Regions from separate parts of the Halobacillus salinarum genome, predicted to be linked through region 2. Evidence: riboswitches for the same ligand, from Rfam matches in the RefSeq annotation. Region 2 holds a riboswitch; each other region holds the start of a gene.

Region 1 (5,268 bases), 1.2 Mb from region 2:
CCATCTAGCCCACCACGTAGGCTTAACTAGATCAGCACGGGCCCAGAGGAATTTATCCGGATGCTTTTCTTTTAATTTTTCTCCCACTTCAAGGACTTCACTGTACGTCTTCGGAGGTTCTTCATATCCAAGTTCTTTAAGAATATCCATTCGCCAGCTGAACAGCATTGCGTTTGTGTAAATAGGCAGCACGTACTGGCTGCCGTCAGCAAATTTCCATGTGGAAATGGTGTCGGTCATTTTCCGATCTTTGATTAATTCATCATAGCCATCGAACTCTTCAAGCGGCACAATCGCACTCGACGCAGCTAATTGAGCAGCAAACCCACGGGAGATATTTTCAGAAATCGTCGGCGCATTACCCGCAGCAATCGCCGACTGGATACCTGCTTCTGACGACGGGCTCTCAGGCATTGGTGTTACTTTAATGGTGACTTTATCGTTTTCCTTCATGTATTCATCCGCCATCTCTTTCCAAAACGCCTGCTGCGTCGGGTTCGGCGCAGACCAGAATTGAATGCTTACACTTCCATCTTTACTTCCCTCGCCGCCTCCAGATTTACAGCCTGAAGCTACAAGTGCAATCACTACTACCATCACGATTAAACGTGCCCAGTTATTTTTCTTCACGATTACATTCCCCTCCTAAATAAGCTGTTTTGTTGTTCCAAACTGACAAATGGATCAAAAATGACGGCTCTGTATGCTTCCGCATCACTCGCTCCTACATAAAGTGCAGCTTCCTGGTTGTTTAAGCGTTCGATGCCACCACTGAACAACACGTCGGTTAAATCCGGCCTTTTCGCTTCTCCTTCTGGAAAATCATCACGGCAAGCAATGATTTTCATATGGGAAATTTGATTATGCACAGGATCGTATTGAAATACAATGGGATAATAATGACGGTTCCCGGCTTCATCAAACGCTGCCATGTGACCGAGCACGCCTATTTCGTTATTTTTCAAAAGCCGTACTTCGTTAGCCCCGCCCCATTCTTCATCAGCGAAATGTGATTCAATCAACGGAGCTTCAGCGATGGTTTCCGCTTGCAGCTCTTCGAGTTGGGATATAGAAGTATAGCCCATTTTCCCCCGGCCGCCTTTTTCTCCCTGAGGCCTTGTGAACACACCAATGCTTTTATCCTCAAGCTCGACTAAGCGGATATCCTTCATGCCATCAGGTCCTGATGCAAAACGGGTTAAGCCGGATAATCCATCCCCTTTATAAAAAACGGTCCGCCATGATAACGCGCCTTCGTTTGTCGGATGAGGAAAAATCTCCACCCCGCCAAACACGAGCTCATCATGGATTTTCGAAACAAACGGATCCTGCAAGGAATACGTTGGGAGTCCCGGTTCAGGACGCCATTCTCCATTTTGCTCAGAGAAGAAAACGACCTCTGAATTTTCCGAGTCGCGTGCTTCGACTCTTCCGGCGATGATCCGTTTTCCGTTGTCTTCAAAAGGAGCTGTAATGTTGTAGACATCTCTCTTCCCTACCCCAGCAAAAATCAGTTTTTCCGCTTCTTTTACTAAACGGTTTGCCCGGTATTCTGTTAACAAACTTTCCACGCGGTACAAGACGGCACCTCCTTTCAGCGATAAGTCAGTTGTGAAAAAATATCTTCAAGATTCATCGTGGCTGCGGCCATGGAAGTGTCAGAAGCTCCATAATAAACTGTAATTTCCTGCTCCTCCACGACAGCCCCGCAAGTGAAAACAACATTGCCAAAAAATCCGCTTGTTTCATAATCACTCTCAGGCGTTAAGATGGGCTCTTTTGTTTTAGCAAGGATTTGTGCCGGGTTCTGAAGGTCCAGCAGCACGGCTCCGAGACAGTAACGGTTGTTTTTATCAGCCGCATGGTAAATTTCCAGCCAGCCTTTTTCAGTCCGTATGGGAACGGCTCCGCCGCCGATTCGCCCGTTATCCCAGCCGTCTTCACTTAATCCCAGTAAATATTGATGATTTCCCCAGTAAAGCAGATTATCAGACTCGGCAATCCAAATCTCCGGACGTCCGATGCCTTTAGGAACAGGCCTGTGAAGACAGTAATACTTGCCATTGATTTTTTCCGGAAAAATGGCGACATCCTTATTCTCTGGATGAAGCATTAATCCATGCCTTTTCATGCTGGAGAAGTTTTTCGTTGAAATAAGGCCAACTCCGATACCCTCAGGCGAAACTGCACTATATTGAATGTAATACGTATCATCGATCTGTGTGACCCGTGGGTCTTCAATGCCCCACACCTCCCGTTCGTTCTCAGGGTAGATCAATGGTTCATCATCAATTGTAAAATGCCTGCCATCCTTACTGCGGGCGATTCGAATGTAGGAAAGAGAAGTTAAATAAGCTGCTCTCCCACTCTTTGCGTAAGTAATCGATCGTGGATCGGAAAAATCATAGCGGGGATCCTTTAGATCGAGCTCTGCCATCTGCAGCTTTCCTGTTCCACTCGATAAATCAATATAAGGGGCTTTAATTACTTCCTTGTCCGTTGTCAAAGGGCGTTCGGCCACCCTTAGAAGCAAAAGGACTTCGCCATTGTATTCAGCTACTCCTGCGTTGAAAACGCCAATCACTTCATGGTCATTGTGATAAGGCTTCACCTGCTGCGGAGTGATCAGTGGATTCTCCTGAAATCGAATTACATTCATAATGCTTTTTTCTCCTCCAAGCTTCATATAGTAGTTTTCTGAAAACCCTTTCATGTTTGTGAATAAGTAAAGCTTCCTCAATGAATTGGAAGCGATTAACAAATTTTAGTAAGATAATGATAACTGGCCCATGATTACAAATTACTTGTAACGTTAACAAAAACGCCAATCAGTAACGTTACAAAGAATTATACACCGTTAACTTGTAATGTCAACGGTTGATCGAAATATTCTTAAAATAGCTACAAATAAGCAAACCTATTGATAAACTGATCAAATTAACGTATATTGTTTTGTAACGTTACAAATGAACGAATCATCTAATAGAAAGGTTGAACCTTTTATGGCAAAAAGAGTGACCATGCAGGATATTGCCGATGAGCTGAATATATCGAAGAACTCTGTATCCCAGGCATTAACCGGAAAACCCGGAGTCAGTGATGCTACAAGAAAACAAGTTTACAAAACCGCCGATAAGCTGGGATACAACTACGTCCCGAAAGGCTCTCAGGCAAACGACGCGGAGTCTGCTGTATCAGGAAATATTGGATTGATTGCTTCTGAATTTGCTTTCTCCATGAAAAGCTTTTTTGGTGAAATCTATTTGACGGTTGAAGAAGAAGCCCAGAAACAAACGAAAAACTTATTATTACAGTCCATTAATAAAAAGTCCGAAGAAAGCTTATCGCTGCCATCCTTTTTAAAAGATCGTTCGGTTGATGGCGTATTGATTCTCTCCCATTTAAACAATGATTATATTCAGGAAGTCATTAATACAGGTGTACCGACTGTTCTAGTCGATCACCATCACCCTAATATTGAAGCTGATGCCATTCTTACCAATAACCGCTTCGGGGCATACAGAGCCGCCCAGCACTTATTAGAGCTTGGCCATAAGAATATCGGCTATGTAGGAAACGTAGATTTTTCTCCGAGCTACCAGGAGCGTCTGGAAGGGTTTCTCCTCGCATTGAAGGATTACAACGTTCCTGTAAACGAGGAATTTTTGTTTAAAGATGCCCGTGAAGAAGATGACGTCATTAACCGCTTTATCGAACAGCTCCCCAAACAGCCCACGGCCTGGTTTTGCGTCAACGACGGCCTTGGTTATCTAGTCAATTCCGGATTAAAGCAGCTCGGGATTCATGTGCCTGATGATGTTTCTATTTGCAGTTTCGATAACGGCCAGCTCTCGCAGCTTTCTACACCAAGAATTACTTCGATGGATATTGACCTTAAACTGTTTGGACGGACCGCCGTTAACCGATTGATCTGGCGGATGGCAAACAAGGACGAACCGTGTCAGGAAATTCTCCTCCCAGCAAAGCTGGTGCCGGGAGAATCAACCAGCAAAGCCGTAAGCACTGCTCCGTCCAAAGTAGCAGACTAACAAATAGATGAATCCTTCTTTCAACCTATATTCATGAAATCGCATTGACTTTATCTGTTTACTGCGGTAATGTGTTAGACAAATTTATACGGAATACATCCTTATCAAGAGCAGGGGAGGAACTTGGTCCCGCGATCCTGCAGCAACCTGTCCATAATGACAAGGTGCTAACTCCAGCAGACAGAAGTCTGAGAGATGAGGAAGAGTAACGGCCTCTTCCTTTTGAAGTGGCCGTTTTTTATTGAAAAGGAGGATTTATTATGACGACGGTTGGTTATTGGTTTATCGGGTTTGCTCTTGTTTATACCGTTTATTTAATTTTTATCAGCCAGGTCGCAAGGAAAAAAGCCGCCGATGGAAATGGCTATTTTGTAGGCGGCCGCAGCTTTAATACGCTGTTTGTTACCGTTTGTATCACGGGATTGTTTTCGGGTTCCTCTTATATTGCCATTATTGAATTGAGTTATCTTCACGGAGTCTCAGCTGTGTGGTACGGGGTTGCAGAAACCGTGCAGGTCCTGATTATCGCTTTAGTATTGATTGCACCTTTCAGGAAAAAAGCACTTGTCACGATTTCCGGTCTGCTCGGAGACCGGTACGGAGAAAAAGTCCGCGGCTTAGCCGGTGCCATTACGGCATTCACTTTTCCGATGTGGTCGGTCGCTACCGCATTAGCTTTTGCTTCAGCGCTCTCGGTTTTTACAGGCATTTCTCTTGTATGGTCTGTCGTGCTCACTGCGACTTTGTTATTTGCATATTTACAGTTCGGCGGCATGTGGTCCGTTGGATTGACGCAATTAAGCAATGTCGTGATCTTTTTCATCATGCTTGCCATCGGCACCTACGCTTTCTTTGTAAATCCAGGGGTCGACGGACTGAAGGAATTGTTTCAGGAAAAACCTCAGTATGCCCATGTCGGCAGTGTCGGAATGCAAACCATCCTTGCTTGGTTTGGCACGTTTTTATTCAATGTCATCCTTGCCCAGGCCGCCTTCCAAATGGCACTTTCCTGCAAAACGGCTAAACAGGGACGTAACGGTCTGCTTTATGCTTCTCTGTTAGGTATTCCTTTAATTGCCGGCGCGGTTTTATTCGGGCTTGCTGCAGCCCAAGCTGTCCCTGGAGAAACACGTGGGTTGATCGCCGTTCCTATGTACTTGATGGATACACTTCCCGCCCCGCTTGTTGGATTGTTTTTCCTCGGTTTCTGGGCAGCAGC
Region 2 (5,268 bases):
TGATTCTTTAAGAATGATGCTTGGAGCATTGAGAAAGCTTACCCGTCATACCCCAATTAATGTGATTGCCCTCAAACGCAAAATTGCTGCTTCACTTATCAATGCTGAAAAATATGTCGTGTAATGGTCTGTCATGATCGTTCCCTGCTGCTAAGAGGACATAGCAGCAGGGGTTTTTTGTGTGAATTTTTAAAATCATGTATGGTAAAAGGGAGGAACCTTTGCAATTCGGTTAACTTCGATGATAGATTGAGGGATAGTATGGTAAAATATTAACCAATAAAAGAAAAGAGGAGAGCCTGCTTATGACCCTGACCTTCTATTGGTACCCTAATTGCGGTACTTGCAAAAAGGCAAAAAGCTGGCTGGATGACCATCGCATTGATTATCAAGCTGTACATATTGTTGAGCATCCGCCAACTGAGAAAGAACTTTCATCCCTAATCGAAAAAAGCAATCTGCCAGCTCGGAAATTTTTTAATACGAGCGGAAAAAGGTATAGAGAATTGAATATGAAGGAAAAATTAAAAGAAGCCGAAGACAGCCAAATGGTTGCTTGGTTAGCATCTGACGGCATGCTCATAAAGCGGCCGATCGTTACAGATGGAAACCAAGTAACAGTAGGTTTTAAAGCAGATCAATTTGAAGAAAACTGGCTGTAATTGAGCAAAACATTGGAAATAAAAGCAGTAAGCTTTTATGTTTATACATGGTGTTTATAATAATTATTATTTGGAGGGATTGACATGAGTTTACCAAAAGATCTGCGTTACTCTGAAGAACACGAATGGGTAAAAGAAGAAGGAAACAAATTTCGCATTGGCATCACTGACTTTGCCCAATCTGAGCTGGGAGACATTGTGTTTGTAGAACTTCCTGAAGTGGGAGAGGAATTGCAAGCAGACGAACCTTTTGGAAGTGTGGAATCTGTAAAAACGGTATCCGAACTATATGCACCTTTAAGTGGAAAGGTAGTCGAAGTTAACGAAGACCTGGAAGATAGTCCGGAGTTTGTTAATGAGTCACCTTACGATAAAGCCTGGATGGTCATCATCGAAGCAGCGGATTCCTCTGAGTTGGATGAACTCATGTCCCCAGAACAGTATGAAGAAATGATCAACGAAGATTAATTTTGGCGATCGTATTCTTAAGGAATTTGTACAGGCAGGGCAACTGTTGCTTCCTTGTCTGACATGATCTTGTATACTTAATTAATCATGTTCAGACCATGCCCGCGTTCGGCATGGTCTGTTTCTATATAGTGGGTGAGAGGAATGAATGAAGACCGTATTGTTATCGTTGAAGGGATCACGGATAAGAAAAAGTTAAAAAAGATTCTAGACGAAGAAGTTGAGATCATTTGTACTCATGGGACACTTGGGATAGAACGTCTGGAGGAACTGTTACTCGAACATAACCTGGATAACCGAACTGTGTATATTCTAGTCGACGAAGATGATTCCGGTAATAAATTAAGGAAAATGCTTACTTCAGAGCTTCCGCATGCGGATCATATCTACATTGATAAAGCTTTCAGAGAGGTGGCGGCGACACCTGAGCCCGAGCTTGCAAGAGCATTGTTAAGCCGGCATTTTAAGGTGAAATCCATTTATTTGATATAGGAGGAGTGAAGCACCTTGCATCCAATTGAGAACTCAGACGCTGATGTACAACTTAATAACGATACGCTTGCTCTTACCTTTATCCACACTCCTTTTTGCGGGACGTGTCATTTGGCTAGAAAAATGCTGGAGACACTGGAAGCTTCTTATAACAAAGAATTGTTCTATGAGTTAAATGCATCGCTTCATCCAGAACTTATGCAAAAGTACAAAATAGAAAGTGTTCCCTGTTTACTAGTTACGGAGAATGGCAAACCAACTGATAAAGTGTACGCATTTCATTCTGTGCCTTTTATGTATGATAAGGTCTCACAATTTGTAAGTTCATAAGTGAATTTCCCGGGAAATGGCGAACGATTTTCCTGGTGATATACAGGAATGCCCTCTCCTTTTCACGAAATTTCTAATGAAGAAAAGGAGGGGGCATTTGTGGTGGAATTCATTAATTTGTGGATAAAAAGAGTGAATGAGCGAAAAGATCTCATTCCTACTTGGCGAGAACGTCACCTCACTTTGGAAGTTCATGCTATTCCTGCTGCTACCATTCAATTATTTATTGATAAAAATGGGGTACAGACTGAACCGCCGGAGCACATAGGCGGGAAAATAAGGCTGACTTCCACTCAGGAAATGTTTCATTCTTTATTAACCGGCGATCAGAAACTCACCAATCTTCCAAAGGAACAAATGACGATTAAAGGGAGTTACCGGAATGTACTTTTCTTAGAATCATTATTTTTGCTGTCTAAATAACGATTACAGCAAAGACCCGAGTGCCTCCACAATTTCCATAAAAGACGCCTGATCGCCAAATTGATAAGCCACTTTTCCTTTGGTGTCAATGATGACTGTAGTGGGGACCCCCTGACAGTTGTATAAATCGTAGATCTCTCTTCCGCGGTCTGCTATAGCAGGCTGTGTAATGAATTTTTCCGCAAAATCAACCGCTTCTTCAGTAGATCGTTCTCTACCCGAAACGTTGATTGTCAGCATTTTTACCTGGTCATGATCCATTGCTTGGAAAAGCTGTTCTTTTTTTGGCATATCTCTTCCACTGTCAGGGCACCAAGACGCCCAAAAGGTAATGAGAATGACTTTACCAATGTCTATTTGCAACTCATAATTCTCTCTAGAATTTAAGTAAGGCAATTTAAATAAAGGAGCGTTTGTCACTTTTTTCACCTCTGTTAAAACTTTGACTGCTGTATCCTACCATGCTAACATAATGGTGAACGAATAAGGAATATCTCACTTATCAACTGAGACGGAAAGTCTGCCCTGTGATACCAAGCAACCGGGTATCCAGCGTGGTTTTGGTGAATCCAGCAAAACTATAGATATGTGAATTGCGCCCGACCTTCTCTTCCATTGTGAAGAGTTTTTTTATTGCTATTATTTGTTGACATTTGTCTAATTGAAGTGCTACAATCCATTTTGTGCTTCTTAATTCATTTAAAGTATTAATACATTAATTATATAAATCTCTTATCGAGAGAGGCGGAGGGACTGGCCCTGTGATGCCCGGCAACCGTTGAGTAGGAATACTCAAAATGGTGCCAATTCCTGCAAAGCACAGCTTTGGCAGATGAGAGAACAGTTAGTAGGTTATTTTTGCCTTTCTGTTCTCTTGAACAGAAAGGTTTTTTTATGGGGAGGATCATGATGATTTCTATTAAAGATTTATCGAAGGTGTTTTATACACAGGATCAACCTGTGCGCGCCGTGGACCAAATGAGCTTAAACATTAACAAAGGTGAAATCTTCGGCGTGATCGGTTACAGCGGAGCTGGAAAAAGTACGTTCATCCGTTTGTTGAACCGTCTGGAGGACCCAACCGGAGGAAGTGTGAAAATAGGAGATCAGGAAATGACTTCCTTGAGTAAGAACAGTCTCAGATTGGCTCGACAGGACATTGGAATGATTTTTCAACATTTTAATTTGCTGTGGTCCCGTACAGTCTACGACAATATCGCATTTCCTTTGGAAATAGCAGGGGCGAAGAAAGCAGATAGAGAGAAGCGCGTGAACGAACTCATTGAGTTGGTGGGCTTATCCGGGAGAGGCAACTCTTATCCATCTCAGCTGAGCGGTGGACAAAAACAGCGGGTAGGTATTGCGAGAGCGTTAGCTAATAATCCTAAAGTTCTCTTATGTGATGAAGCAACGTCTGCACTTGACCCTGAAACTACGGATTCCATACTAGACTTGCTCGTAGACATTAATCGAAAATTAGGACTCACGATTGTATTAATTACCCATGAGATGCACGTGATAAGGAAAATATGCCACCAGGTTGCGGTAATGGACAGCGGACGTGTGGTCGAACAAGGAGATGTCCTCAATGTTTTCCTTCATCCGAAAGAAAAAGTGACAAAAAGATTTGTCGATCAAGTCATGGGGGATCCAGAACGAGAAAGCTCACTTCGACTCATTCACGATACGTACCGGACGGGAAAAGTTGTCAGGCTTCATTTTGTCGGTGAGGACACGAATCAAGCTTTGATCAGCGAGGTTTCGCGAAAATTCCAGGTCGATATTAATATTCTTCACGGTAAAATTACTCAAACACAGCGAGGAGCCTACGGAACCTTGTTTGTGCAGTTTGAAGGAGAAGAAGAAGAGATTGAAATGGCCGTGAATTTTTGCCGCGAAACCTCAGTGGAAGTGGAGGTGAACCCGGATGTTTAAGCAGTTATTTCCGAATGTGCGTATAGAAGACATGATTACGGCAACCAATGAGACTTTGTATATGACAGTTATTTCTGTCGCAGGTACATTTATAATTGGTCTGTTCCTGGGTCTGTTACTTTATTTATCTGGACCAGGCGGCCTGTGGCAGAACAAAGTGCTGAATTGGATTACAGCATCCATCGTAAATGTTTTCCGGGCGATTCCTTTTATTATTCTCATCCTATTGCTGTTTCCGTTTACTGATTTTCTTATCGGAACAATCCGGGGACCAAACGCAGCGCTTCCGGCATTAATTATTGGAGGAGCTCCTTTTTATGCCCGGTTGGTAGAAATCGCTTTGAAGGAAGTGGATAAAGGGGTTGTAGAAGCTGCTAAAGCAATGGGAGCAAAATACTCAACGATTGTATTCAAGGTCTTACTGCCTGAATCCATGCCTGCGCTCGTCTCGGGAATTACAGTCACCGCCATTGCGTTAGTCGGTTATACGGCTGTTGCCGGTGTAATAGGAGCAGGCGGGCTTGGGGATTTTGGATATTATTATGGTTTTCAGCGCAGTGATTTTGATGTTGTGCTGTTTTGTACCATTCTTATCGTACTAATTGTATTTATATTTCAATTTTTCGGGGATTTCATTTCGCGAAAATTAGATAAAAGATAAAAAGGGAGAGTTGGAAATGAAGAAATTATGGACAGGCTTATTAGCCGTAGCTTTTATTATCGTATTATCAGCTTGTGGAACATCAGAAAAGGATTCTGCAAACGGAGACACTAATGATAAGGAAATCACGGTAGGTGCAACGAGTGTTCCCCATGCAGAAGTACTTGAAAAGGCAAAACCTATCTTAAAGGAAAAAGGGATCACATTAAATATTGAGGAATATCAGGATTATATTTTACCAAACAAAGATCTTGATGAAGGACGTATAGATGCGAATTACTTTCAGCACATTCCTTA
Region 3 (5,268 bases), 1.9 Mb from region 2:
ATGAATTGTATAATAATATAAATTAACAAAAATTTTACATTAAGTAAACAAGTAAGAAGAACTAAATTATGAAAGATTTGTTACAATGTACTCTTATGAAACTTAACCCATTTTACACACGTATAAACCTAAAAGTCAAAACAAATTTAGAAAGGGGTAGATGATATGACAACATTTTCCATTAATGATTTTGTATCCCAAACGAAGCAGGATGATGCAGAGAATGAATTTTTTGAGCTGGAAACCCCTAGAATACTAGAAGTAAATTTAACCGATCGTGTATGGGCGAAAGCAGGTTCCATGATTTCTTATATTGGTCAAATCAAATTTGAACGTGAAGGAATCCTCGAGCACGGAGTTGGGCGGATGTTTAAAAAAGCCTTTTCCGGCGAAGGAACTTCATTAATGAAAGCAGAAGGTAGCGGACGTCTTTACTTAGCCGATCAGGGTAAGAAAATTACTATTTTTGATTTGAACAATGAATCGATCACTGTAAATGGAAATGACCTGCTGGCATTTGAGCCTGGTATTGAATGGGACATTAAGTTAATGAAGAAAGTCGCCGGGATGTTATCTGGTGGTCTCTTTAATATTACGCTGCAAGGTACCGGGCTGGTGGCTGTCACTTCTCATTATGAACCGTTGTCTTTACTTGTTAGTCCTGGAGAACCAATCATTACGGATCCTCATGCCACAGTTGCCTGGTCCGGCCATCTGCAGCCGGAATTTCGCACGGATATCAATTTGAAGACTTTTTTTGGCAGAGGTAGTGGAGAATCGATACAAATGGAATTTTCCGGCGAAGGATTTGTCATTGTCCAGCCTTTTGAAGAAGTGTATTCGGAAGGACGAAATTCATGACTTAATGAACCGATGTTACAGGTGGTGCAACCGCCGTCATTTTATTTCCTCGACAAACATACATTAATTAATAAAAAAATTTCGTGCTTCTTCCTTTACTTCAGAACGAAATCATTGTAAGATGAGAACTATCAAAATAATAACGGAAACTTCTTATCCAGAGAGGCGGAGGGACTGGCCCTTTGATGCCCGGCAACCATCGATTCAATCACTGATTGAAGAGAACGGTGCCAATTCCTGTAGGATGTGTAAGCATCCTAAGAGATGAGAGGATCGTACGGATATTACGACCCCTTTTCTTATTTGGATAAGAAAAGGGGTCTTTTTGGTAGTTTAAACCGTCCAGCTCTCGAATGAAGAAGTTGCGTTAACGAAAGGAAAGATGAGGATGGCGACAGCGATTTTTGGTGCAGGATGCTTTTGGGGAGTAGAAGCCTTCTTTGAAAGGTTTGAAGGGGTAACAGCCACTGAAGTGGGGTACACAGGCGGAACTGTACAAAATCCAACATATGAACAAGTGAAGACTGGAGAGACAGGGCATGCAGAAGCTGTGAAAATTACTTACGACCCTTCTATCATTACTTTTAATGAACTGGTAAACATATTCTTTGAAGCCCACGACCCAACCTCCAAGGATCAGCAAGGTGCAGATATCGGGCATCAGTACCGTTCAGTTATTTTTTATAACGATGCAAGTCAAAAATATATTGGAGAAGAAAAGATTAAAGAATGGGGTCAAAAAGGAATTTTCAAACGTCCAATTGTGACAAGATTGCAGCAAGCAGACACTTTTTATAGAGCTGAGGAATACCACCAAAAATATTTTCAAAAAAATGGATCAGTAGCTTGCGGGATTGGCTGATCAAGCAAAGAGCCTTCGAACGGCTCTTTTTTTATTGAGCAATTTAAGCAGGTTACGTGAAAAGAATTTTGTCCTATAATTAGCTATGGACAGTTCGTAACTTTTAAGGAGAGATACATATGCGGCTATATGTGGCGCTTGGAGCTTTAAGTTTAATATGGGGATTATCGTTTGTTTTTATCAAGTGGCTGGTCGAACCAGCAGGGCTGTGGGGTACTGTTTTTATTAGGTGTACTGCTGGAGCTGTGGTAGTACTTCCGCTTCTATGGAAAAACAGGCGGGAATTCATTCGACGGGTACCGTATCAAGATTTGTTGGTAGTAGGAGTGTTTAATGCAGGACTCCCTTGGGGACTAATTGCCCTTAGCGAGACACAAATCAATAGTACTACTGCCGCTGTACTTAACGCTTTAACTCCTATTTGCACAGCTTTTATCGGCTTTTTGTTTTTCTCAATCAAGCTGAAGCCCCAGCAGTGGGGAGGGGTGGTTCTTGGGTTTCTAGGAATTCTCGTCCTTATGAATTTTGAGGCAGGGGAATTATTGAAAGAAAACTTTATTGGGATGGGAACGATGATCCTTGCTGCGATTTGTTATGGATTCTCTTCCCAGTACACAAAGAAGAACTTACAAGAAACTGGAGTTTTGTTGATTGCTGCATGCACATTAACTGTCGGAGCCATAGTCGGTCTCATAGGCATGGGAGTAACTGGTTCATTTAAGGCATTTGTCCATGTGCCATTTTTAGATCCGAAAGTATTAATTGCCATTATTGGTCTAGGTTGTTTTGGCTCAGGGATCGCTCATTTACTTTTTTATTATCTCGTTACAAGAGGCAGTGCGGAGTTTGCTACTTCAGTTACGTATTTAATTCCAATTACAGCCATGATTTGGGGCTTTATCTTATTGCATGAACAACTAACAAGCCGCCTGGCTCTAGGATTAGTAATTATCTTTACCGGAGTTTACTTGGCTGGCAGAAAATCCGTCCGTTTCAGGACGGCCATTAAATCAAAAAAAGCCGGCTGAAACCACAAAAAAGCAGCATTAATTAGCTGCTTTATTTCGTATATCTGTTCGCATAGCTGCTGGCTACGATAGAATCAGGTTTGATTTTGGGTTCGATGCCCAGGGATTCGATTCTTGCAATCATTTCATTTACATAAACACGGGTCCTGTTTCGGTCCCCTGCACCAATATCGATATGGCCTTCCATAGTAAAAGTCGAACCTTTATAAATATAAGGAAGGATCAGGTCAATAAGCTGATTAATTTTGTCCGGAGTAAATAAGGCAGCTACTTCTTCCGTTAAAGTGGTCTCAAAAGAGATTCTTTCATGAAGGACGGTCATTTTTCTTGGTATTTTCACTTTACGGAAACAGGCCCATGCCCCTTTTCCTACCCTTTGAATGACAATTCCAGTGATGAATAATGTATAGTCACGGTGGATTTGGGAATCTGTACCTAACATGAGCCTGTAATTTCCTAAGGGGTCCGAGCTTACAAAGCGATAGATATGTTCATACACTTCTGAAAAATTCATCTTGTCCCGGGCAATGTTCTGAAAAGTAAGTTGCTGGTCCACTTTAAACACCTCAGTAATAGAAATGATCTTTCTGTTATTTCAAGCAGTATTACTAGTAAATGGTGATCCGTATAATGTATGAAAGTGTCAACTGCAGTAAAGATCTTACCCATAGTGTATGTTGTTTTTATTCATTCGTCTGGATGATCCCGGCTCATATCCTATTTCATTCGCTGTCCATAACAATTTCCCTTCACAAAGAGCGTAGCATTGCCTTCTTTTTTCAAAACCTTAACAATTTGTCCGGTTAAGTAAGGTTTAATATAAGATAGTATGCCTAGTGTACTTCTTATTATTCAAATCCCTCACTTTATCCTTGATTACTATCAACATATGAAAAAAAGAAGAAATCATTCCTTTGTAAGGCTTATCTGAACACTTAAGTTAGAAAACAAACACCCAAAAGAGAATGACAATAATAAGAAATGTTATGGCATAAATCAGTGTAAGAAGTGGAATACTTGAATGCTTATCCGCTTCTACCAGGCTCTTTACTTCTTCTTCCTTGGATTTTTCTTCTCTATTTAACACGCGTCTGGCGATCCAAAGAGTTCCTATTAAAGCCGCCGCACAAAGAATGGCGATAATCAAATAGTAAATGGAGTTCATTCTTCTCCCCTCACTTCCTCCGTAAGTATTTCCATTATAAAGGGAATTCCTTCCGTAAAGCGAAAAGTTAGTTTATTTATGCGTAATAAAGGTAATAGACGTTGAAGCCTAGAAATGAATATTATAATGAATTCATAATCCAGGGTGGGAGGCTGCGCAATGTATCAATCTTTGAACGGGTTCTTTGCTTCCTGGGAATTTGAATGTGATCAAACAAAAAAGTTGTTTCAATGTTTATCTGATGAAGCTTTGCAGCAGAAAATCACAGCAGATGACAGAGATTTAGGGAGAATCGCCTGGCACTTAATTATTTCGATAAAAGAGTTAATGAATCACACAGGATTAAATATTGAAGCACCCGAAGAAGAGGAAATTATTTATTCAGCTTCCGTCATCATTCAAGAATACGAAAATACGTGTGAATCTTTAAAGAAAGAGATTTATACGCAATGGACAGATCAATCTTTACAAGAAAAGAATTCACTGTTTGGCAAGGAAATGCCCAATCGTTTTTTTCTCATGACCCTGATTCGTCATCAGATCCACCATCGGGGCCAGATAACGGTGTTGATGCGTCAAGCTGGTTTAAATGTCCCTGGTATCTATGGACCATCCAGAGAGGAATGGGGCGCATTAGGAATGAAAGTCCCTAAAGTATAAAAGTGGAAATCTTTTATTATTGAAAAATTGGCGGTGGCACTGTTTTATTCATTTATTTGAAAATAGCGACTTGAGTTTCACTACATAGCTGACAATACATGCTTTCTCTCTGTAACTGTTTCATTCAGTAAGGAGGAAAGCTTCTTTTTTTGGGGCTGATCTGCACATGCTTTCAGCGGCTGCGATTAAAGGACGAATTAAAGTCGTTGTTTGTTCTTAATCGATCCCCTACTATTTATGGTAACTGTAAGAGAAGAGTAGGAGGGAAACGAATGGAAACGATTGAAGAACTCGAATTAAAAATGTGTCAGCCATCCAAAGAACTTATTCATGATTTATCCCAGCTTCAAGGAGATATCATGATTTTGGGAGTGGGAGGGAAAATGGGGCCGACTTTAGCGATGCTTGCTAAAAACGCGGTCCGCTCCGGGCAAGTGAATAGAAGAATTATTGGGGTTTCGAGATTTTCCAGCGGTTCATTACAAGCGGAGTTGGAAGACTTCGGAATCGAAACGTTAAAAGCTGATTTATTACAAGATGAAGAATTGCAGGGTCTTCCTGAAGTAGACAATATTATTTACATGGCTGGCAACAAATTCGGTACCAATGGGAACGAGCATTTTACTTGGGCTATGAATGCCTACTTGCCGGGAAGAGTGGCAGAAAAGTTCAAAAATTCACGGATGGTTGCT

Evidence for each region. A riboswitch is a leader RNA that binds a small molecule or an ion and turns the genes downstream of it on or off. The one in region 2 is predicted to bind S-adenosylmethionine.
Region 1: it holds a riboswitch for S-adenosylmethionine, as region 2 does, so the genes downstream of both, MUN89_RS03340 (sodium:solute symporter family protein) here and MUN89_RS08950 (methionine ABC transporter ATP-binding protein) in region 2, are expected to answer to the same signal.
Region 3: it holds a riboswitch for S-adenosylmethionine, as region 2 does, so the genes downstream of both, msrA (peptide-methionine (S)-S-oxide reductase MsrA) here and MUN89_RS08950 (methionine ABC transporter ATP-binding protein) in region 2, are expected to answer to the same signal.

The regions. Positions count from the first base shown of each region.
Region 1 is NZ_CP095073.1:607,486-612,753, reverse strand. Features, by position in the region: gene MUN89_RS03360 (extracellular solute-binding protein) at 1-630, opposite strand, end outside; gene MUN89_RS03355 (MTP-1 family protein) at 633-1,580, opposite strand; gene MUN89_RS03350 (BtaManbiosPhlase) at 1,595-2,659, opposite strand; gene MUN89_RS03345 (substrate-binding domain-containing protein) at 3,003-4,049, shown strand; SAM riboswitch class I at 4,148-4,251, shown strand; gene MUN89_RS03340 (sodium:solute symporter family protein) at 4,310-5,268, shown strand, end outside.
Region 2 is NZ_CP095073.1:1,759,144-1,764,411, forward strand. Features, by position in the region: gene MUN89_RS08915 (acyl-CoA dehydrogenase family protein) at 1-124, shown strand, start outside; gene MUN89_RS08920 (arsenate reductase family protein) at 306-662, shown strand; gene gcvH (glycine cleavage system protein GcvH) at 747-1,130, shown strand; gene MUN89_RS08930 (toprim domain-containing protein) at 1,275-1,622, shown strand; gene MUN89_RS08935 (thioredoxin family protein) at 1,638-1,952, shown strand; gene MUN89_RS08940 (hypothetical protein) at 2,052-2,375, shown strand; gene MUN89_RS08945 (TlpA family protein disulfide reductase) at 2,379-2,804, opposite strand; SAM riboswitch class I at 3,105-3,214, shown strand; gene MUN89_RS08950 (methionine ABC transporter ATP-binding protein) at 3,285-4,310, shown strand; gene MUN89_RS08955 (methionine ABC transporter permease) at 4,303-4,971, shown strand; gene MUN89_RS08960 (MetQ/NlpA family ABC transporter substrate-binding protein) at 4,988-5,268, shown strand, end outside.
Region 3 is NZ_CP095073.1:3,623,809-3,629,076, reverse strand. Features, by position in the region: gene MUN89_RS18860 (AIM24 family protein) at 166-861, shown strand; SAM riboswitch class I at 1,012-1,132, shown strand; gene msrA (peptide-methionine (S)-S-oxide reductase MsrA) at 1,250-1,723, shown strand; gene MUN89_RS18850 (DMT family transporter) at 1,843-2,751, shown strand; gene MUN89_RS18845 (ribonuclease H-like YkuK family protein) at 2,783-3,265, opposite strand; gene MUN89_RS18840 (hypothetical protein) at 3,692-3,916, opposite strand; gene MUN89_RS18835 (DinB family protein) at 4,076-4,576, shown strand; gene MUN89_RS18830 (NAD-dependent epimerase/dehydratase family protein) at 4,849-5,268, shown strand, end outside.